3 regions of the Lysinibacillus sp. CNPSo 3705 genome follow, and region 2 is predicted to be linked to each of the others. Evidence: riboswitches for the same ligand, from Rfam matches in the RefSeq annotation. Region 2 holds a riboswitch; each other region holds the start of a gene.
The links. A riboswitch is a leader RNA that binds a small molecule or an ion and turns the genes downstream of it on or off. The one in region 2 is predicted to bind lysine.

Region 1 (8,290 bases), on a different contig from region 2:
CAATTTGCAAATATTTTAAAGCAACTTCCTCTGCTTCTACCTTTGAACGCTTTAATACTTTCATTTGACCAACTGTACAATTTTGTAGCACATTATGGTTGTTAAATAAGTTAAATTGCTGGAATACCATACCTAGATGTGTACGGTATTCTTGGATATTATGCTTTTCGTCTAAAATATTTTCACCTTTGTAAATAATTTGACCGCCACTTGGAGTTTCCAGTAAATTAATGCAGCGTAGTAGTGTTGATTTACCAGAACCGGAAGAACCGATTAAGCAGACAACCTCACCCTTTTCTACTTGGAAATTAACATCCTTTAACACTTGGTTACGACCAAATGATTTACTTAAATGCTCTATTTTAATAACTGTCATCTGTTCGTCCCCCTATATTGCTTCTTTCTGTTCTTTTCGGTATGCATCTGGTCCATCTAGACGTTTTTCAATATACAGTAATATTCTTGATGCTGTGAATGTCATAATGAAATAAAGGACGCAAGCTACAAAGAAAGATTCAAAATAGCGGAAGTTATTACCCGCAATCGATTTTGTTTGGAAGTATAATTCCGTAACCCCGATAACATTTAATACGGCTGTATCTTTAATATTCATAATTAATTGGTTACCTGTTGCAGGTAATATATTTCGTGCAACTTGCGGTAATACAACATGTAGCATAATTTGAAAATGGTTCATACCAATGGCCGATGCGGCCTCGTACTGCCCTTTATCAATGGATACAATACCACCACGGACAATTTCAGCCATATAAGCACCTGTGTTTAATGAAACAACTAAAATACCTGCCGTAATAAAGTGCATATCAATGCCGAATGCTATATCTAACCCGAAAAATACTACCATCGCTTGTACAATCATTGGTGTACCACGGAAAAATTCGACATAGCATGTTAGTATAAAATTAAAGAGCTTTAAGCTATAGAACTTTACACCTTTTTTACGAACCTTTATGGTATGCATAATTCCGATGAAAAATCCGATAAGTGCACCAATAATTGTACTACTAATAGAAATAAGTAATGTATAATACGTACCTCGTAAAAACATTTGCCAGTTGTTCTCAATAATAGAAATAATCCATTCAAAACTCATGATGTTCCTCCTAACAACGTCGTGTTGCTTGTTCGTTACAGTATCGTGTCTTATCTGGAGCCTTTGTTTCTTTTATTTTATGAAACATTTAGCTAAGACATTATTATTTATTTGAGAGATTCTTATTGTATCAATTGTAATAATATGGCACGGACTAGTAGATAGCCCGTGCCATCATGTTATTGGGCTGCTGGTTGTTGGTGAATGGCTTCTTCCATAATTTTTTGGCGATCAGCTTCAGAAACACCTTTTAAAATTTCATTTATTTTTTCAAGATTCGCATCGCCTTTACGTAAACCAACTGCAATGGATGTATTTGAAATATCTGTATCGAAGCCCTTTTCGAACTTCACATACGTGAACTTATCATTTGCAGCAGCAGCAGAAATACCTTCAGGACGTTCTGCTACATAGCCGTCAATTTTTCCAGCTTCTAATGCAACACGCATCGCCGGGAAATTATCCATTGCAGTTTGTTTTTTTACATCTTTGATTTGATCGATGACATTGTAGTTAGATGTATTTAATTGTGATGTAATTTTAGCACCAGAAAAATCTTGGATAGAAGTTGCTTTTTCATATTTACTGCCTTTTTTTATGACCATAACAAAATCAGATGTATAGTAGTTTTCAGTGAAATCAACTGTTTGCTTACGCTCTTTAGTAGGTGACATACCAGCAATGATTGCATCAATTTTATTGGATTGTAACGCTGGTACTAAGCCATCCCATTCCAATTTAACGATAACTAATTCTTTTCCTAAGCCCTCAGCGATTTTTTTCGCCATTTGCACATCATAACCACCCGCATATTCCGCATTATCAGCAATTTTTACTGCACCATTTGCATCATCCTGCTGTGTCCAGTTGAACGGAGCATAACCTGCTTCCATTCCAACACGGAATTGGCCGCCGCCTTCTTCCATATTCGTCTTATTACCGTCATTACTAGATGACGTTGTAGCCTTTTTGTCACCAGCACCACAAGCCGCTAGCAAAATTGCAGTCATGACGGTCAACATTAATACTAACCATTGTTTTTTCATGTATTATTCCCCTTTTCTGTAAAAAAATAAGACAACTGTACCAAAAAAGACCTAAGTACTGAACTTAGGTCTTACTTTTTTTAACAGTTGCCCAAATCCTCACTATAATTCCATTATTCCGAGATAGCACAACCTAGTAAACCTGGAAAATAATTTACTAGGACAGTCCTGCACTTATTCACTGCAGACCCAGCATAAAAGTACGAGCTCCTTTTATACTTCGGCGATAGTTCCTTCTTCATTGCGTCTTCGCTTGCTTGTACTCAACAATGAACTAATAAATATCGCGCCTCTACCTCACAATAAGTAAAAGTGAGGTTTGTATATTTAATTGATATTAAGATACTACTATAAAGTTGATAAGTTCGTCAAGATAATTTTATTACTTTTCTGACTAATTACAATATTATGGTTTTTTATTCCTTTAAATGCCTTTTATTCTTTTATAAACGGTGAAAATCATTAAGACTGCCGCTTTGCCGAAAGAATCCTCGTCTCTTTTAACGTCGCCCTAGCTCTTCTATTCGTCGACTCCTTAAAACTGTTCCAAAAAAGAAAAAAACCCTGCAAACATTGTTCGCAGGGCTTTATAAACTCAGGAATTAAGAATTTAATAATAAATCTTCTGGGTTTTCAAGTAGTTCTTTAACAGTTTTAAGGAAGCCTACAGAATCTTTACCATCGATAATACGGTGGTCATAAGAAAGGGCTAAGTACATCATTGGGCGAATTTCTACTTCACCATTCACTTCAACTGGACGTTTTTTGATAGTATGCATACCTAGGATACCAGCTTGTGTACCATTCATAATAGGTGTAGACATTAATGAACCGAATACGCCACCATTTGTAATTGTGAATGAGCCACCTTGAAGATCTGCTAAACCTAATTTTTTATCGCGTGCTTTTTTCGCTAGGTCTGCAATTGAATCTTCAATTTCAGCAAAGTTTTTGCGGTCAGCGTCACGTACAACTGGTACTACTAAACCTTCTTCTGTTGATACTGCTACACCGATATCAAAGAAGTTGTTTAAGTGAATTTCATCACCAACGATTTGTGCGTTAACATATGGGTATTTTTTAAGAGCTGCAACTACAGCTTTTGTGAAGAATGACATGAAACCAAGTTTAGAGCCAGTTGACTCGAAGAATTGGTCTTTTTTACGAGAGCGTAAAGCCATAACGTTTGTCATATCTACTTCGTTGAATGTAGTTAACATTGCTGTAGATTGTTTTACTTCAAGTAAGCGTTTTGCAATTGTTTGGCGACGACGGCTCATTTTTTCAATTGTTACACGTGATTCATCTACAGCTGCAACTGCTTTAGGTGCTGCTGGAGCTGCTTGTGGTGCTGCTACTGGAGCTGTACCATGAGCTGCTACGTCTTGTACACGTACACGGCCTTGTGGATCTACTGGAGATACAGCAGCAAGGTCAATACCTTTTTCGCGCGCTAGTTTACGAGCTGCAGGAGATGCGATTACACGCTCACCAGTAGTTTCTTCTACAACTGGAGCTGCTGCAACAGGGGCAGGTGCCGCTTGTGGCGCTGCTGGAGCTGGAGCTGGAGCTGCTGCAACTGGTGCCGCTGGAGCAGGTGCTGCACCTTCGCCAGCTTCTACTACTGCGATAACTTGACCAACAAGTACAGTATCGCCTTCTTCAGCTAAAATTTGAGTTAAAACTCCCGCTTCTTCAGAAATGATTTCAGCGTTTACTTTGTCTGTTTCAAGTTCAACGATGAATTCACCTTTTTCAACGCGATCGCCCACTTTTTTTACCCATTGTGCGATACTACCTTCTGTAATCGATTCTGCTAATTCAGGGACTTTAATTTCAGCCACTTTCATTTCCTCCTTTAATTAACGTGCATTGTGCACATAAAAGGGCTACTGCCTTAGCAAGTAGCCCGGCTCTCAAAAATTAATATGTGATTATTATTTAACCTTTACAGGCTCAGCAACTGCTTCTTCTACAACTGCGGCTTGAGCTGCTTTATGAGAATCTGCATCACCTTCAGAAGTAGAGCTCATTGCAGGACGTCCTACATAACGAAGCTTTTTACCTTCTGAAAGTTCATGTAATGTTTCTAATGCATAATTCCATGAACCTTGGTTTTTAGGTTCTTCTTGTACCCAAACAACTTCTTTTACATTTGGATACTTAGCAATAATACCAGCAACTTGCTCTTTTGGGAATGGGTAAAGTTGTTCTACACGAACAATGTGTAAGTGATCGAAGCCTTCACCATCTTTAATACGGTCTGCAATATCGATCATTACTTTACCTGAACCTAATACAATGCGTTCAACTGCTTCAGTATTTGAACCTAGGCCTGGTTGTTCAATTACTTCTTGGAATGAGCCATTTGCTAATTGCTCAGCATTTGCTGCAGCTAATGGGTGACGAAGTAAGTACTTAGGTGAAACAACTACAAGTGGACGAACACCTTCAGTTCCTAATAATGCTGCTTGACGACGTAATAAGTGGTAATAGTTACCTGCGTTTGAACAGTTTGCTACAAACCAGTTATTTTCAGCTGACATTTGTAAGTAACGTTCCATACGGCTTGAAGAGTGTTCTGGACCTTGACCTTCATAACCATGCGGTAAAAGAATAACTAGACCAGATTTTTGACCCCATTTAGCACGTGCACCTGAAATAAAGTTATCGAACATAACTTGCGCCATATTTGCAAAGTCACCAAATTGAGCTTCCCAAACTGATAGTACATTGCCATTTTCTAAATTGTACCCATATTCAAAGCCCACTACCCCTGCTTCTGTTAGTGGAGAGTTGTGTACTGTAAATGATGCATTTGCACCTGAAATATGGTGAAGTGGCGTGAATAACTTACCATTGTTTTTGTCATGTAATACTAAGTGGCGTTGAGAGAACGTACCACGTTGTGCATCTTGACCTGTAAAACGTACTGGTGTGCCATCTTGAATAATTGTTGCATATGCTAGAGTTTCTGCATGACCCCAGTCAATTTTTGCAGAAGCAAATGCATCACGGCGTTTTTCTAAAATTTTGCCAAGTTTTTTCTGTGGTTCAAAGTTATCTTCAAACACTAAAAGCTCTTCGTTAATTTTTTCTAGACGTTCCACACCAACTGCTGTATCAATTTGTGGGAATTCTACTTTTAATTCTTCTGGCATTTCTAAATGCTTGTGTTCATCTTTATCGGCCATTTCTTTTACATGATCATAAGCAGCTTGCATTTCTGCATAAATAGCTTTATCTAATGCTGCAACCTCATCAGCAGAAACTACACCCTCAGCTACTAATTGAGCACCGTATAAAGCACGAACTGGCTCATGTTTAGAAACTAATAAATATGTTTCAGGGTTTGTTACAGTTGGATCATCAGTTTCATTGTGACCATGACGACGGTAACCGATAAGGTCAACGATAATATCTTTACCGAATTTTTGACGGTAGCTAGCTGCGAAACGACCTACTAGAGCTACAGACTCAGGGCTATCTGCATTTACATGCACTACTGGTACTTCGTAACCTTTTGCTGGGTCAGAAGAGTAAAGAGATGAGCGAGAATCTTGTAGTTCAGTTGTAAATCCAATCATGTTGTTAGCGATGATGTGGATTGTACCACCAGTAGTGAACCCTTCAGTTTTTGCGAAGTTTAATACTTCTGTTACGATACCTTGACCTGGGAACGCAGCGTCACCGTGCACAAGAATACCTAGTCCTTTTGTGCGGTTATGAACAGCTTGCCCTGGCTTAGAAGTGTCATCTTGTGCTGCACGAGCTGTACCTAAAACAACCGGATTTCCTACTTCTAAGTGAGATGGGTTGTATGCAAGCTTAACATTCATACCAGATTCACGCATATATGAAGCACCCATGTGGTACTTAACATCGCCAGTCCAACCTTTCGTAATTTCAAGGCGACCATCTTCTGGTATAAATAACTCATTAGATACGTGTGCAAAGTCAGAGAACATCATATCGTAAGGTTTATTTAAAATGTGTGTTAATACATTTAAACGACCACGGTGAGCCATACCAATACGTACTTTTTCTACGTTATTTGCTTCAGCTGTTTTTAAAATTTCATCAAATAGAATGATTTGAGTATCTAAACCTTCACCAGAGAAACGCTTTTGACCTACAAACGTTTTATGAATAAACTTCTCGAAGTTTTCAACACGAGTTAAACGATCTAATAAAGCTTTTTTCTCATTAGAAGTTAATGCTTGTTTAAATGAACCTGTTTCAATTTGTGCTTGAATCCAATCACGTTCTTCTGTTGCTACTACGTGATTATATTCAAATGCTACTTTATCTGTATAAACAGATTTTAAGTAATCAATTGCATCTTTACCATTTTTCACGTTTGCTGGCACATCTTTGAAGAAGATAGCTGCAGGAATTTCAGCTAAATCTGCAGCGCTAAGGTTGAACGCGCTTTCTTCAATTTGAGCTGTTTGTAGTTCACGGTTTTTCAAAGGGTAAATATCTGCCGCTAAATGACCGTTTGTACGGATTGCATCTGCTAATTTCACAGCTGCTAACACTTTCTTGTAATCGCCAGCAGGAGCTGCTGCTGTATTACTAGCTACAGCTACTTCACCTTCTACTACTACTGGTGCACCAAATTGTTGGAATAATAATACTAACTCCGGTTCTACTTCTTCAGGAGACTGTAAGAATAAGTCGTATTGCTCCATCACATATCCTAGGTTAGGACCAGAGAAAGCTGACCATGGAGAACTTACAGTTGTAACGTTGTTCGACATGAAAAATGACCTCCAAATTTTGCCTTTCGGCAGTTCCATTAATTAAATTACAATTAATTATATAATATTTTTCCGTTCTTTTAAAGGATATTTGACATCTTAACCATTATTTAAAGAACGTTTTTTCCATCTCAATCTTACTACTCTTCACAAAAAATACAACTCTTTTTAGCAAATTAAGCAATTTTTTTCCCAAAGGATGAAATAATTAAATAAAGCATGGATTTTCCTCAATATTTCAGCGGGAATTTCAGCAAGAAAACGGTTCCAACATTTTTAACACTCTTGACTTCCACTGAACTATTGTATTTTTCAAGTAACATTTTTGTAATACTAAGCCCTAAGCCTGTACCGCCTATTTGACGATTTCTTGCCTCATCAACTCTATAAAAGCGATCGAAAATGTATGGAATGTTTTCTTCCGCTATACCAATTCCATTATCTTCTATTTTTACTGATACTTCCTTTTCTAAAACGGAGAGTGAAATTTGAATCTCAGGAATTTTTTCACAATAACGAATTGCATTTTCTATTATATTACGAACAATTTGGCTAAGTGCATTTTCTGTTATAAATAATCGCCCTATTTCTTCATTTTTCGACAGCAATATTCGAGCATCTGGATGAAGGAGTCTTGTTTCCTCTATAACTGCTTCTATAACAGCTACTGCATCAGCCTCACTTGTGATGTCCTTTTCTTCACGACGTGCAAGTTCTAGTAATTCTTCGATCATTTTACGCATCCGTGCAATTTCAGTTAATGAAGTTTCAATAGATTCCTCTAAAATTTCTGGATCATCCTTCCCCCATCTTTTCAATAGGGACAGATGTCCTTCAATTGCTTGGATAGGCGTCCGTAACTCATGAGAAGCATCCGCAACGAATTGTTGCTGCTTTGTAAATGATATTTGCAATTCATTCATCATCGCATTGTACATTTTCAATAAATCACCAATCTCATCATGAGACGAGTAAGATAATTGAATAGGTTCATTAAATCCTTTATCCATAACGGTTTTCATGGATGCACGTAATGCATGCAGCGGCTTCGTCAAATAGTTGGCTAGATAATAGCCAATTGAGGCTGATAACAATAATGCTCCTATGCCTGCAATTAGCATTGTCGTCAATAAATAATGCATCAAAGACTCAAATTTTGATAATGGATGAATCACCTGGATATAGCCTTGAATGAATCCGAGCTGAATACGTTGATTTATGACAAAGACATTCTTTTTATCAATCGTCATTTCCATAATTTCACCTAAAGAGGTAATAGGTGCAACCTGTGAATTTTCATTAATACTTAAAATCTTTTCGCCATCTACATTAAATAATTTAACTGTTTGATCACGATCTTTAATAGA
Region 2 (8,290 bases):
AAGGTCTACCTTTACCGGATTTAGTACTAATAGATGGCGGCAAGGGGCAAATGGAAGTCGCGCGAGAAGTATTAGAGGATGAACTCGGCCTTGTTATTCCAATTGCCGGATTAGCAAAAGATGAAAAGCATAATACGTCACAGCTTCTATTTGGTGATCCAGCTGAAGTAATTGCGTTAAAGCGAACTAGCGATGGATTCTACTTACTACAGCGAATCCAGGACGAAGTACACCGTTTTGCTATTACCTTCTTACGACAACAGCATGAGAAACATGCAATACAATCTGTCCTCGATAATATAGAGGGCATTGGTCCGAAGCGAAAACAACAATTACTCAAGTATTTTGGCTCTGTCAAAAAGATTCGTGAGGCAAATGTGCAAGCATTACAGGAAGCAGGGATGCCTGCTAATCTGGCTAGCAATATTTATGATTATTTTCATCCAGTAGAAGACTCCCACCTCTAAAGGTGATGGGATGAATGCAGATGGAACCCCTTTTCAATGGGTGTATAAACAATTACAGTCTAAAAACCCCACGTATTGTGACAACGACTGAGTGACCAACATTTTGCTGTTGCGCTACCGCTGCGCTTTCGCGCAAAAAATATCTGCCGCTGCCGCTGCGCTTTCGCGCAAAAAATATCTGCCGCTGCCGCTTCGCTTTCGCGCAAAAAATATCTGCTGGTCAAAGCCTCCGAACTTAATTACGCCAAGGCAAAATCGATATTCAATAAGATCCATTGTCAAAGGATTAGGCGTATGCTAAGGTTGTATATAACATAGCTTTTTAATATAGCAATGTTTTTTAGTAGTTTCTATTTATTAAAATGGGAATTTCTTCACTAAGTTTCAAATTAAATACGATCACTATTTAGTGATGATAGAGGTGCAAGGTTCAAGAGTAGTACATACGAGGACGAACAAGTCCGGTGAAAATGTGTGAAAGGGGAACTTGCCGAAGTGGAGCATCGTTGTTTCCGATGCTGTGCTGGTTTTACATTTAAGAGATGTAAGACTGTCGATTCTATACGTTTCGGAGAGCTATCACACATGCGCAAGTTACTTTATTGTACATGTTATAGGCAGCTTTCACGTTATGTGAAAGCTGCCTTTTTAGATTTTTCTCGAAACAACATTTTTTCAAGGCTGTTAGGCGTTTGCTTTTGTCATGTTATTAAAGTTGCAAAAGTATCGCTACTTTTATCAGCGAAATGATTGAATACGAAGGAGAATGATAAAGATGACGAGAGTTGTGATGAAATTTGGTGGTGCTGCATTCGCATCAACAGAGTGCATTCAAAATGTTGCGAAAAAGGCGATTGCAGAAAAGGAAAGAGGTTTTGATGTTGTCGTTGTCACTACAGCTATGAGGGGTATGGCTAAAGAATTAGCGAAGATGGCTCGTGAATTATCAGACCATGCATCTAAGCGTGAACTAGACGCACTATTTTCAACAAGCTCACAACTCACAAGTACATTAGTGGCAATTGCTATACAGGAGAAAGGATATGATGCCGTGTCATTAACGGGCTGGCAGGCAGGCATTGAAACCGATGCTATGTATAGCAATGCCCGTATTGAGGAAATGAATGCTAGTCGAATTGAAGAGCATTTTGTACAGGGGAAAATCGTTATCGTTGCTGGGGAACAAGGTATCGATAATTCACGGAATATTACGACGTTAGGTAAAGGTGGTGCGGAAACGTCGGCTCTAGCAATTGCAGCAAAATTGAAGGCGGAGCGGGTAGATATTTACACGAATGTGGATGGCGTCTATACAGCTAATCCAAGTCATGTTGCTGGGGCACAAAAACTAAAAGAAATTTCCTATGATGAAATGCTAGAGCTATCAAACTTAGGGTCACAAGTTTTACACCCGCGAGCTGTAGAGTTAGCAAAGAAATTTCAAATCCCAGTTATCATTCGCTCGAGCGAAATAGATACTGTAGGTACTTTATTGAAGGAGGAAGTTGAAATGGAAAAAAATTTAATTGTACGTGGTGTTGCCTACGAGGCAGACGTTATTCGCTTAACTGTTGGTTATGATGCTTATTCTAATGCTTCGTTAGCAAATATGTTCACAATACTTGCAGAAAATCGCATAAACGTCGATATAATCGTACAGGCAATAATTGATGGTTTAAAGCCGACGGTATCTTTTACTATTTTAAAAGAGGAGTTCGCTGAAGCATTACGTGTTCTAGAAGATAGTAAATTATCACTAGGGTTTAGTTTTGCTGATTTTGAAATTGGCTTAGCGAAGGTTTCCATTATTGGCTCAGGGATGGCATCTAACCCAGGGGTGGCTGCGAGGATGTTTGATCGTCTACGTCGTGAAAATATCCCTGTAAAAATGGTGAGTACTTCTGAAATAAAAGTGTCTGTTGTTGTACCTCAGGACGAAATGATTCGTGCAGCAAATGCATTACATGATGAATTTAATTTATTTCAGGAAGTGTCTTTTGTACCGAAAGCGTAGCGACAGGTACAAAGATAATGCGGTTTTGAGTCACTTTTTTTAGCGGGGCGTGGATAGAGCAGCCAAAGCGACGGATAGAGATTGTAGAACAAGCGCTTTACATATAATATTGAAAAAGATGTGCCAGTAAAATGCACATCTTTTTTTGTTCACATCAATTTAATATTTTATCCAATTCTATTGTTATATAATAAAATGTGACATGTTTTACCAAGGGGAAGGTGGAAGTTTGTATGGGGTTATTCGGTTTATTTCAAAAACCAATGGATGAAAGTGTTGAGATGCACAACGATTTAGAAATACAAATATTAAAAAAGCGAATTCTGGAATTGGAACTTGAGCAGGAAAGCATTGATGTGAAAAATGCGGTTTTAGATTTTGTACTAGCGCATATGGAGTTAATTAATTTTCAAACGGCTTTAAAGGTTCAAAATGTCTCTACGAGTGTAGGGGATATTTCAGCAATGAGTGAAGAAATGTCGTCAAATACAGAGGAAATGCTTGCGGTTGAACAAAATGTTAATGCAAACATTCAAGAAATAAAACAGCATTCATTACTACTTGTAGAGGAAATGGAATCATCTATTTCAAAAGGTGAAATGGTTCAGGAGTTGTTGGCCAAAGGAGCTCATTCAACAGAGCAACTGAAGAATGAAATGACCAAAATGGACAATATTAGTACTGGTGTAACTGGGATTGCCGATCAAACACAATTACTATCTTTAAATGCCTCAATTGAAGCCGCACGTGCTGGTGAGCATGGAAAAGGCTTTAACGTTGTTGCGATGGAGGTAGGGAAGTTAGCCAACAGTTCGAAAGGTTCATTGCAAGAAATGACAAAAATTCGAACAGTCATTGATAAGAAATTACATAATACAATAACAAATATTAAGCAAGTCGAACATTATTTAACTGACTTTTTAAGGATCATGAAGGACAATATTGCTAATCTGACTGTAACAAGTAGAAATATTGAAGAAGCAGCACATGGTATTCATCAAATAACAGCTGCCTCAGAAGAAAATGTAATAGCTGTAGGTCGTTTAGCGGAAACAACGACGGAATTATCACGTACTAGTGACTTCTCGGATCTAATACAAAATCAAGTATCTGAAATGTTAAAAGCTATTGCACCGACAATCAGAAGGCCATCAGAGCAAACGGTAGTTAGCCAATTGGCAGCAAGGTTAATGGATCATGCTAGTTTTTTACGAAATGCTATTCACAAGGCTGGTCAAAAAGAAACGATAAAAACGCATCATCAATGTATGTTTGGAAAATGGTATTACGGACATTATGAGGAATATCAAAACTTACCAGAATATCGTAATATTGAACAACCACACGAATTAGTACATATGGCCGCCCAAAAGTTAGTGAATGAACTGTCAATTCATAACATAGAAGAAATGATTCAACACTCACTTAATATTTTGGAGGCATTTATTTCGTTCATAGATGTACTTTTAAAAAAAAGACATGCTCAATTATAAATAAAGGTTAACAAGGAAGCTGCTTTGCTGTCGCGTCTATAACGATAATCCAAGGAGTTGCTCAGTCTCCGTAGGGAATAACTTCTATATTATATATAAAAAGGATTGCTATCCATAAATTAGGGATGACAATCCTTTTCGTTTTATTCAGTAGGAACGGTGTTCATGATTCTTTCTTTCACGTCCCATTTTACTGTGAACGTAACATTTTGTTGCTTTTCACGTTTTTCATCATAGCATTCTGTTAAATAACCTTTTGCTTGCTGGATTTGCTCAGCTATAAACCCTGCTTCAAGTCTAAAGCTACGAAGACCGATTTGTAACAGTTCTGGATCATTTGTCAACTGAAATATGCGTCCATCCTTCGACTCTTTGATAAGCTCTAAATTACCCCAACAGGCATCTGCGAAAAATGCGATAAGTTCATCTTGACTTGTACAGGGGAACTTCCGAGCTAGATCTTTTCCTGCCCAGTAAAGGACATCACCTTCGTGTTTACCAAGAATGGAAGATAAAATATAATCGCGAATTATCTCATACCCAAAAGCTGAGATTGTAGGAGATGAAGTGTTTAACATTGAAAGCCTTCTTTCTTTGAATTTTCTTAAAATTTGACACTGATAAAGTAAAGATAGATTTTTCGAGAAAAAACGATGCATCATGTACTAGATTGCTTCTTTAATAAGGAGTGTGAAAAACTTTAAGTTGCCTTGACGCTCGTAGCTCTTGAGAGTACAATAAACATGTCATAATATTGTACCATGATGAAATACACAGTCAATGAAGTATCAGTTACAAAATGATGACTTCTTTAGTTGTGCTATTTTAAGTACTAAGGGGGGTAACAGTCTTGTCGAAAGATCGAGAGTTTTTATGGCGTCGCTTACATTCTCTACTTGGTATCATTCCAGTAGGTCTGTTTTTAACGATGCACCTGTTCATTAACTTTACAGCAACAGGCGGAGCAGAAAGTTACAACGCAGCTACCGCTAATATGGAAAAGATTCCATTCCTTATCCTAGTTGAATGGATTGTCATCTATATTCCATTAATGTTCCACGCATTTTATGGTGTCTACATTGCATTCACTGCTACACCAAATACAGGACGTTTCAGCACATACCGTAACTGGATGTTCTCATTACAACGTTTCACGGGTGTATTCTTAGTGATCTTCATTGCATGGCATATTTTCCAAACTCGTATTCAAAAAGCACTTGGTACAGAAGTTGATTACGACATGATGGCAAATATCGTTTCAAATCCATTCATGCTTGGATTCTACATTGTTGGTATTATATCAGCAACTTTCCACTTATCTAACGGTTTATGGGCATTCCTAGTAAGCTGGGGTATTACACAATCTCCTCAGTCTCAAAAGATTGCTACTTATGTAACAAACATTATTTTCGTAATTCTAAGTGTAGTTGGTGTGGCTGCTATTTTAGCTTTTGCTTAATGTAATAGAAGCTACTATAGAGCATATGGCAATCATTGCAATTTTTTAAGAGGAGTGAGAAATAATCATGGCGAAAAGCAAAATAATTGTTGTCGGCGGCGGTCTAGCTGGTCTGATGGCAACGATTAAAGCAGCTGAAGTTGGTACTGAAGTTGATTTATTCTCATTAGTTCCTGTAAAACGCTCACACTCTGTATGTGCGCAGGGCGGAATTAATGGTGCGGTAAATACAAAAGGTGAAGGGGATTCTCCTTGGATTCACTTCGATGATACAGTATACGGTGGGGACTTCTTAGCGAACCAACCACCAGTTAAGGGTATGTGTGATGCAGCCCCTGGTATTATTCATTTAATGGACCGTATGGGTGTTATGTTCAACCGTACACCAGAAGGTCTTCTTGATTTCCGTCGTTTTGGTGGTACATTACACCACCGTACAGCATTCTCAGGTGCGACGACTGGTCAACAATTACTTTACGCACTAGACGAGCAAGTTCGTTCTCACGAAGTAGCTGGTCTAGTTAACAAATATGAGCACTGGGAATTCCTTGGTGCAGTAATCGATCCTGACGGCGTTTGTCGTGGTATCGTAGCGCAAGATATGCGTACAGAAGAAATTAAATCATTCCGTGCAGATGCTGTTATTATGGCGACTGGTGGCCCTGGTATTATCTTCGGTAAAACAACAAACTCTGTTATCAATACAGGTTCTGCTGCTTCTATCGTTTACCAACAAGGTGCTTCTTACGCGAATGGTGAGTTCATTCAAATTCACCCAACAGCTATTCCTGGAGATGACAAAAACCGTCTAATGTCAGAATCAGCTCGTGGTGAAGGTGGCCGTATTTGGACTTATAAAGACGGTAAACCATGGTACTTCTTAGAAGAGAAATACCCAGCATATGGTAACTTAGTACCACGTGATATTGCTACACGTGAAATCTTCGACGTTTGTGTGAACCAAAAACTAGGTATTAACGGTGAAAACATGGTATACCTAGATCTTTCTCATAAAGATCCACATGAATTAGATGTGAAACTTGGTGGTATTATTGAAATCTACGAAAAATTCGTAGGTGATGATCCACGTAAATTACCAATGAAAATTTTCCCAGCAGTTCACTATTCAATGGGTGGATTATGGGTTGACTACAACCAAATGACTGAAATTCCTGGTTTATTTGCAGCAGGTGAATGTGATTACTCTCAACATGGTGCAAACCGTCTTGGTGCAAACTCATTATTATCTGCTATTTATGGTGGTATGGTTGCTGGTCCAAACGCAGTAGACTATGTTAAACATCTTAAAAAGCATGCGGAAGATCTTCCACAAGAAATCTATGATGCACGCGTTCAAGAAGAACAAGCTAAGTGGGAAGCTATCATGAAAATGGATGGCACAGAAAACGCTTACTTACTTCATAAAGAGCTTGGTGAAATGATGACAGCTACTATGACAGTAGTACGTTATAACGACCAACTTGAAGATACATTGAACAAACTTGATGAATTCCAAAAACGTTGGGAAAACATTAACATCAACGATACACAAAAATGGAGTAACCAAGGTGCTCACTTTACGCGTCAGTTGAAAAATATGATTTACCTTGCGAAAGTAATGACAAAGGGTGCATTATTACGTAACGAATCACGTGGTGCACACTATAAGCCAGATTTCCCGAACCGTGATGATGAGCAGTTCTTAAAAACTACAATGGCGAAATTTGACCCAACTACTGGTGATCCAATTATCACGTACCAAGAAGTCGACGTTTCATTAATTCCACCACGTAAACGTGATTACTCTGCGAAAGGAGACTAAGAATTATGAATATCGCAGCTAATACTGGAAGAATGGTCAAAGTTGAAATTTTACGTCAAGATACACAAGGTGGCAATGGCTACTGGCAGAAATTCGAAATTCCTTACCGTCATGGTATGAACGTTATTTCTGTATTAATGGAAATTCAAAAGAATCCAGTTATGTCAAATGGTGAAAAAACAACACCAGTTGCATGGGATATGAACTGTCTTGAAGAAGTTTGTGGTGCATGTTCAATGGTTATCAATGGCCGCCCACGTCAATCTTGTTCAACGCTTGTTGACCAATTGACTGAGCCAATTAAACTTGAGCCTATGAAAACTTTCCCAGTTATTCGTGACTTACAAGTTGACCGTGAACGTATGTTCAATGCACTTAAAAAAGTTAAAGCATGGGTTCCAATCGATGGTACTTATGATTTAGGTGAAGGTCCACGTATGCCAGAAGGTAAACGTCAATGGGCTTATGAATTATCTAAATGTATGACTTGTGGTGTATGTATGGAAGCATGTCCAAACGTGTCTGAAAAAGCTTCATTTATCGGACCAGCACCATTATCACAAGTACGTTTATTCAACACTCACCCAACTGGTGCAATGATTAAAGACGAACGTTTAAATGCAATCATGGGTGATGGAGGCCTTGCAAACTGCGGTAACTCACAAAACTGTGTAGCTGCTTGTCCAAAAGGTATTCCTTTAACAACATCTATCGCATCATTAAACCGTGCAACTACAGTGCAAATGTTCCGTAACTTCTTCGGTTCTGACCACTACGTAGACTAATAGTACAAGCTTTACTCCGAAACTCCCTTACACTGCATGTGTGAGGGAGTTTTTTCTATGAAAAATAAAAAATAATTTTGTAGAATAAAACTTGAAAATGCTTGATTATCCAATTCGCCATTAAAGTTTCGTACAATAGGGAGTTCAGATAGGGGCATTTTCAAGAAAGAGTAATAAACTAAATATGATGTCTTTATTAAAAAGATTGAATTGGGGAATAAAATAGCAATTATCAGGGTGTACAGAAAGT
Region 3 (8,290 bases), on a different contig from region 2:
GTCGGCTCATTTGCTATTTTAGAATTACAGCGCAGAGGCTTTAGAGCGTTTGAAGCAGGTATTTCTGGCATGGTGCTTATTGTCGTATTAGCGTTTGCATTCCAAACATTTTTGGCTCAGCCAAATTGGGTTGATGTAACAATAGGCATGTTCACACCACGCTTTGATGGTGTAGATTCGATTTTACTGGCAACAGGTATTTTAGGAGCAACTGTTATGCCACACGCTATTTACTTACATTCTTCACTAACTCAAAGTCGTATCATCGGCCGGAATGATGCTGAAAAAAAACGTATATTCCGTTTTGAATTTATTGATATTATCATCGCGATGATTGTCGCAGGCGCTATCAATATGAGTATGCTTATTATTGCTGCAGCAGTATTCCATACTCAAGGCGTGGTAGTTGAAGACTTAGATATCGCTTATAACGGATTAAAAGCAGCGCTTGGTCCGATGGCGGCCGTGTCCTTTGGCCTTGGGCTTCTTATTGCCGGTCTTGCTAGCTCTTCAGTTGGTACACTCGCAGGTGACGTTGTGATGCAAGGCTTTATTAGAAAGAAAATCCCACTCTATTTACGCCGTGCTATTACAATGCTACCTCCTCTCGTGATCATTGCATCCGGCGTTAATGCAACATATGCGCTTGTCCTAAGTCAGGTTATTTTATCCTTCGGAATTGCGTTCGCCCTTGTACCACTTGTGATGTTTACAAGTAAACGTGCCATCATGGGAAGCCTCGTCAACCATCGTATTACAACTATATTAGGATGGATTGTCGTGGTGATTGTAGTCGTTTTAAATCTTTATTTATTATGGCAAACGGTATTTGGTTAATAAAATGCCAGACACAAAAACCTTCATTTGGTTTTGTGTCTGGCATTTTTACATGTAAGGGGCCTTTTTAGGACGTGGAGTGGTTTCACGCTTTCTGACGCTTCGTTTCTCTACACCTTTCGCACAGTTAAAATACATTGTTGCTAACGCTTTACTTTCGCTACAGAAAACATTTGCTGAAAGAAGTTAAATATCTATTTTCTCAATGTTTCGGAATGATAAATAGGCCACACTTATACCGATAATAGCTAAAGTGATTGGGATGAAAATAATATCATACAAACTGAAGTTACCCGTATTTGATGAAACAACCGATACAATTAATATAGATGATACGATCGTTGCCGGAACGGAGTATTTTTTCATGCCAAAATACAATGGTATTAATGCGATGCATGATGCTGCAACTGCATTCATGATCACAACGGGAATTCGTTGTATTATGAAAGAGAACGACAATGGATCTGAAAGCAGTTGGAAACTCTCACTAACAATACAAAAAACCGCTGTTATAAAAATCGTCGATAAAATAATTGCACAGAAAGTGAAAAGAACAACAATGGCTAGCTTTGAAGCAATTAATTTTTTTCTACTTAATGGATACATAAATGCTACAGTGATAGTTTTATATTTGAATTCTCCAATAATGAATTTGGCGATTAACACACTGGCGAAAATAATAAACACTGCTCTTACACCAGAATCTATAAAGCCAAATGCCGCCTGATAATTTCGGAGATCTTGATCCCCTTCTACTTTAGTAATAAATATAAGCATAAATGTAACACCTAGTAATATAAAATTTGCAAAAACAGCTTTTTTTATATATGAACCGATATGATATTTTTTCATTTCTAGACGCATTAAATTAAGCACTAACTACACCCCCATTAATTAACTTCAAGAAATAATCCTCTAATGAGCTTGTTTTTTTGCTAATGCCCTCAATTTCAATATCATGCTCAATCAATGTTTTAGATAGCACCTTTTGTGAAGCTGTCGAATCATAAATTCGAATGCAATTGTCATCCATTAGTTTAAAATTAGTAATATTTAATGTACTTTCTATAATAAAGGCAGCCTTTTGCCCATTATTGACGATCACTTCAATATAATCTGTTTGACTACGATTGACGGCGTCCATTGAAACTTCCTTAATCAATCTTCCATCTTTAATAACCCCAACTGTATCTGCCAATTGTTCAATTTCACCCAAAATATGACTAGAGATAATAATCGTAATTCCATACTCTTTACAAAGCATCTTGAATAGTTCTCGAAGCTCTTTAATGCCAACTGGATCTAGTCCATTAATCGGCTCATCTAAAATAAGTAATTCCGGCTTAGTAATAATTGCACGCGCAATACCCAACCGTTGCTTCATCCCAAGAGAAAAGTCTTTTACACGCTTATTCTCCGTATTTGTTAATTTTACTAAACCTAGAACATGCGCAATCTCTTTCTTGTCATAGTAGCCCATATATTCGCAATGTAATTCTAAGGTTTCCTTTGCTGTTAAATCTTCATAAAAAATCGGGTATTCAATAATTGTTCCCATCCTTTTCAGCACGTCGAATGAGCGGTCCATTAATTTTTCACCAAAGATTTCAATATCTCCACTCGTTGGCTTCGTAAGGTTTGTGAGCATTTTCATAACTGTCGTTTTTCCGGCACCGTTAGGACCTAAAAAACCGTATATCTCCCCCTTTTTCACATGCATAGTTACAGCAGAAACGACTTCTTTACCTTCAAACACTTTCGTAAGCTGATTTGTTTTCACAATATATGTCATGTAGATCTCTCCCTTAAATTTAGCTATCCTTATTATAAAAAATGAAACTCTCTAATTTATTACTTGATTCTTACAAATTTCTTAAGCGCAGAAGAAAAGCTTGTAAAGCTATAAAATTGCCCTACAAGCATGACTGCTCAATATGTCATTCGTTTTAAAGAAACTGTAAAAATGGTCTTCTCATATGGGATACTAGAAAGTTGGATGGAACCCTCCATTAATTCTACAAGACGTTTTGTAATGGTTAAGCCAAGGCCACTCCCTTGGAAGGATTTATTTCTGGAATCCTCAAGTGTATACATTCTTTCAAAAACATTATCAATATGATACTCGTCGATCCCCTGCCCACGGTCCCAGACATCAATAAAAATATTCGTATCATCATTTCTTACTGTGAGCCCAATGATGTTTCCTGCTGCCCCATAGGCAACCGCATTTGATAGTAAATTATTCAAAACCCTATCTAGCGCTTCTTCATTGCCATGTGCATATGCGGATATCTCTGGTATTGCTATATCGATTTCTAGTCCCATAGATGTGATCATATCGTAAAATGATAAAATATTTTTGCGGCAAATTTCACTTACATTAATTTTCGTCATTGGATAATCTGTATCTCCTGCCTCCAATTTTGCCAGGTCAAAAAATGTATGAATTATTTTCAATACTTCCAATGTTTTCGAATGAACGCCTGTGAGCAACCGTTGCCGCTCCTCTTCATTAAGTGATTGCTTAAGCTTAAGCATTTCCGTATAACCTAGTACAACTGTTAAGGGCGTTTTAAGATCATGGGAAATATTAGACAACATCTTTTTCATAGAGCTTTCCATTTTTCGATGTGTCGCCAGTACTTTTTGGTTGTGGTCTAGCAACGCATTCACTGCAATTAATAGCTGCTGTAATTCATGATTAGCTGTCGACACTAAAATCTTCTCGCTCGATTGCTCGTTAATGATTGCTTGCAGTTTTTGATGCATGTATTGAATCATAGCGTTCTGTTGTTTTTTTGCTCTCACCTGAAAAATAATTATACCTACAAGTAACACAATCATCAGTAATAGTAATATCATCATCTGTTTATCCTTCGAATTTATAGCCGATTCCCCAAAGTGTTTTAATATATAGAGGATTGGATGGATCGTCTTCAATTTTTTCGCGTAATCTTCTTATATGTACATTAATAATATTTTCATCCCCATAATAAGCATCATTCCAAATCAATTGGTAAATTTGCTGCTTTGTAAAAACTCGGTTACGATTTGTCATGAATAATTTTAAGATGCCAAATTCCTTTGATGTGAGCTTAATTTGCTGTCCATCCTTCTCAACTGAAAAATTAACAAGGTCAACCGATAAGTTGGCGATCTCGACAATATCTTTCTTCTCTTCTACTTGACTAGAGTATTTTGTAGCTCTACGAATTGCGGCTTTAACACGTGCCGAAAATTCCAGCATCGAAAATGGCTTCGCGATGTAATCATCTGCCCCTAATCCTAATCCTAACGCTTTATCAACATCACTATCCTTGGCTGACATAATGATAATTGGCAGTGATGCTTGCTCTCGGATAATCTTTAAAACTTCTAATCCATTAAGTTTCGGAATCATAATATCCAAGATCACTAAATCAAAAGAATTATTTAAACAATTTTGTACTGCTTCTTCTCCATTTTCTGCAGAGGTGACAAGGAATCCCTCCATCGTTAAATAATTTTCCACCATTTCACGAATAGCATCGTCATCTTCTACTAGTAAAATATGCTTTTGCACTATCCTGCACCTCTTCCTAACTTAAAGTAGTCTATATATGACTTGCCGTTTCTTTGTATCATCACCATAACAAGGGACTGATTTCCATTCTGGCAGGCGCTTTCGTTAATGCCGCTTCACTTTTGCACTGATAACATTCGCTACGCTCCAAGGTCTCATCTGTGACGCTAATCCCAAAGGAGTGGTCCAGCCTCCACTCCAATTTATAACAAATGCCTTACCCAAAATTCGCTGATGTGTTATTTATCTATCAGTTTACCATATTAAGGTTATGCTTCAAAAGTGGGCGACGATTGGATAGACTAAAGTTCTCTTTTTATTCTCGCCAGTTGTTCACTTGGTGTATGTTGATTGTACGTCTAGAATTACTAATTTATTATTTACCTAAAAAAACTGCCCTGCAAGTCATTTTCTATGACTCACAGGACAGTTTTATTTTTTATTGTTCGACTTTTAAATCACAATGCTCTAATGGAAGCATTTTTGTTTTATGCTTAATTTTATAGCCAAGCCATAACAGTAGGAACAGTGGAATACCGATATATGAGACAAGGACTCCGTACCAATCTATTGTTTCACCCATAAAGGCATTGTAGTTTTGTCCAATAACAACAATCATACAAACCGTAAAGGCAAATAGCGGGCCGAATGGGAATAGCCTTGCTTTATACGGCAATAATTTCGGATCTAAGCCTTGTACCTCGAATGCTCGACGGAAACGATAATGGCTAAATGCAATACCTAACCAGGCAATGAAGCCAGACATCCCTGAGGCATTTAGAAGCCATATATAGACTACACCATCACCAAAGAATGAAGCTAAAAATGCTAGACAGCCTATAGCTAAAGTCGCCAGTAATGCGTAAATCGGGATACCTCGACGGCTTAGTTTAGTAAAAATTTTCGGTGCATGGCCATCTACCGCTAATTGCCAAAGCATACGTGACGATGCGTAAAGCCCTGAATTCCCTGCTGACAGCATTGCCGTTAAAATGATTGCATTCATCAATGATGCAGCAAAGGCAATTCCTAAACGATCGAACACTAGTGTAAATGGTGAAACAGCGATATCTTCTGATAATAAACGTGCGTCTGTAAAAGGAATTAGCATCCCGATTGCAGCAATCGCTAAAATATAGAATAAAAGAATTCGCCAGAAAACAGACTTAACGGCTTTCGGAATATTTTTACCAGGGTCATCCGTTTCACCTGCTGTTATTCCAAGTAACTCTGTCCCTTGGAACGAGAATCCCGCAGCTAAGAAAATACCAAATGTAGCAAGGAGACCTCCGTGGAATGGTCCATCACTAATGAAGAAATTCGTAAAGCCTACAGGAGCTTGTCCTCCTAAAATACCAAAAATCATTAAAAAACTGATGATAATAAAAATAATTACTGTAACAACCTTTATCATTGCAAACCAATATTCACTCTCACCATAGCTTTTTACCGATAATAGATTGAACGTTAAAACTACAGCAATAAATAAAACAGTCCAAAGTGCTGATGAGCTATCTGGGAACCAATATTTCATAATTAATGAGACAGCAGAAATTTCCGCTGCAATTGTAATTGCCCAGTTGTACCAATAGTTCCAACCAAGTGCAAAGCCTAAAGCTGGATCTACAAATTTTGTAGCGTACGTACTAAAAGAGCCTGATGATGGCATATAAGCTGCCATTTCCCCTAAGCTCGTCATTAAAAAATACACCATGATTCCGATTAATGCATAAGCGAGTAGTGCACCGCCAGGACCTGCTTGCGCAATGGCACCACCACTAGCTAAAAACAACCCTGTACCGATTGTACCGCCTAATGAAATCATTGTAATATGACGGCTTTTTAATTCTTTTTTCAGCTTCGGTGCTTTATGACCGAGCTGATTGACTTTTATTTCACTCACGATATAGCTTCCTTCCTTTTTAAGAGGCAAAAAAATGCCATCACATGAACGTTGCTGTGATGGCTAAGTAAATCCTCTGTTCCTTCAAAATGATAGCTCAACACGTTGTTCAAACGTGACAGTTCTGTTCCTTTCGGAGACAGCCCCAGCATGAGGTTTTCAAGTCCCCTCACACTTCGGCAGTATTTCCTTTCAGCTAATTTCTCTAATGCTTGTCATTTCCATTAACATACTCTTAAATACCGCGACCTCTACCTCATTACAAACATGAGGCATTAAATATTAAATTTATGATGGGTATTAGTTTAACATACGACCTATGGCATTTCAATAACCCGAGTAATATTCTATATTTTATGAATTTTCCACTATTTTTATTTATGTGATAAAGTGTTATAGTGATTCAATTAGAATTGTTCTACCAAGGGGAGATTTATTTGACTACTCATGAACATACCGATACTTATCCTAGCAGGAAAATTAATTGGAAAGGCACGACCTTATTACTCGTTATCGGCGTAATTTGTATTGCCTCGACATTACGGATGCCGCTAACAGTTGTTGGACCAATTATTTCCTTTATTCGCGAAGACCTCGGCATATCCAATATACTAGCAGGCTTTCTAACAACGATCCCATTGCTAGCATTTGCAATCATTTCACCATTCGCACCAGTTGTCGCACGTAAAGTTGGACTAGAATTAACATTATTGTTATCAACTGTTCTTTTAGGGGGAGGAATTGTACTACGCTCCGTTGGCACAACTAGTTTACTCGTATTTGGTACGATGCTAATTGGTATAGCCATTTCATTCGGTAATGTACTTATTCCAGGATTACTTAAATTGAAATTTCCCTATCACGTAGGTTTACTTATGGCATTTTTCACAATGTCGATGAATTTAACGGCTGGACTTGGTGCTGGCATTAGCTATCCTGTTGCCAATTCATCACTTGGTTGGCAAGGCGCACTGGCAATCTCACTTGTTCTTGTGGTGTTAACCATTGTAATTTGGATTCCACAATTGCAATTTAATAAGCCTGAACCGACTGTTAAGACTACGAAAGAACGTACACCATTATGGAAATCACCTGTTACTTGGGCAGTAGCGGGAGCTATGGGATTTCAGTCATTATTATTCTACACAACTGCCGCTTGGATTCCTGAAATTTATATATCACAAGGATTAGCTGCAGATCGTGCAGGCTGGATGTTTTCCATTATGCAATTTTCACAAGTTCCAATGGCATTAGCTGTGCCTATTATCGCTAGTAAAATGACATCTCAACGTCCTCTCGTTTTAATGTTTACGCTATTTTACTTAATTGGCTTTATCGGAGTAGTCATGGAATGGACAAGCCTCGCTGTACTGTGGATGGTACTACTAGGATTAGCCGGAGGTGCTTCATTTGCATTAGCGATGATGTTCTTTACATTACGTACCCGTACAGCTTTTGAGGCAGCCGATTTATCAGGATTTGCACAATCATTAGGATATTTATTAGCCGCAACCGGTCCGATCTTATTTGGTTATTTACATGATTTATTCGGTGGCTGGAATACCGCTGGTTGGTTATTTGTTGTCGTTGTATTGATACTCTTCATATGTTCATTTAAGGCTTCTAAAAATGAATATGTAAATTAAAAATGGCACCTCATGATCTATGCCTAGGCATAATCATGAGGTGCTTTGTATTTGCACAAAATCCTTAGTTCCTCTATTACAGCCGATGTTTGGACAGCGAAGGAAATTAAAGTGAACTGCCTTTCTCCTAATAAGGTGGTTTCTGATAAAAATAGTTCGGTGTATTGTAAACATTAACATAAGGCTTATGAAAAATATGGGTCGTAGCTGGTGAAAGAGGTGGAATCAACCACGTCCAATTGCCTGTAACTTCACGATTCGCTACTGCTTCTGTTTCCTCAAACAATTTAAATTGCTGTGCAGCTGTATGGTGATCTACTATGCTGACACCGTCTTCTTTAA

Region 1: another riboswitch for lysine. It lies ahead of PVA17_RS23075 (transporter substrate-binding domain-containing protein); the one in region 2 lies ahead of PVA17_RS04800 (aspartate kinase).
Region 3: another riboswitch for lysine. It lies ahead of PVA17_RS20410 (amino acid permease); the one in region 2 lies ahead of PVA17_RS04800 (aspartate kinase).

The regions. Positions count from the first base shown of each region.
Region 1 covers NZ_JAQZSD010000096.1:495-8,784, forward strand. The annotation lists gene PVA17_RS23065 (amino acid ABC transporter ATP-binding protein) at 1-376, opposite strand, end outside; gene PVA17_RS23070 (amino acid ABC transporter permease) at 389-1,114, opposite strand; gene PVA17_RS23075 (transporter substrate-binding domain-containing protein) at 1,294-2,160, opposite strand; lysine riboswitch at 2,277-2,463, opposite strand; gene odhB (2-oxoglutarate dehydrogenase complex dihydrolipoyllysine-residue succinyltransferase) at 2,763-4,004, opposite strand; gene PVA17_RS23085 (2-oxoglutarate dehydrogenase E1 component) at 4,098-6,923, opposite strand; gene PVA17_RS23090 (HAMP domain-containing sensor histidine kinase) at 7,154-8,290, opposite strand, start outside.
Region 2 covers NZ_JAQZSD010000008.1:42,787-51,076, forward strand. The annotation lists gene uvrC (excinuclease ABC subunit UvrC) at 1-467, shown strand, start outside; lysine riboswitch at 876-1,054, shown strand; gene PVA17_RS04800 (aspartate kinase) at 1,243-2,481, shown strand; gene PVA17_RS04805 (methyl-accepting chemotaxis protein) at 2,715-3,974, shown strand; gene PVA17_RS04810 (YslB family protein) at 4,118-4,552, opposite strand; gene PVA17_RS04815 (succinate dehydrogenase cytochrome b558 subunit) at 4,825-5,433, shown strand; gene sdhA (succinate dehydrogenase flavoprotein subunit) at 5,501-7,255, shown strand; gene sdhB (succinate dehydrogenase iron-sulfur subunit) at 7,261-8,040, shown strand.
Region 3 covers NZ_JAQZSD010000064.1:2,736-11,025, reverse strand. The annotation lists gene PVA17_RS20435 (Nramp family divalent metal transporter) at 1-837, shown strand, start outside; gene PVA17_RS20430 (ABC transporter permease) at 1,024-1,713, opposite strand; gene PVA17_RS20425 (ABC transporter ATP-binding protein) at 1,706-2,629, opposite strand; gene PVA17_RS20420 (sensor histidine kinase) at 2,767-3,702, opposite strand; gene PVA17_RS20415 (response regulator transcription factor) at 3,707-4,399, opposite strand; gene PVA17_RS20410 (amino acid permease) at 4,839-6,302, opposite strand; lysine riboswitch at 6,388-6,564, opposite strand; gene PVA17_RS20405 (CynX/NimT family MFS transporter) at 6,740-7,948, shown strand; gene PVA17_RS20400 (nitric oxide synthase oxygenase) at 8,076-8,290, opposite strand, start outside.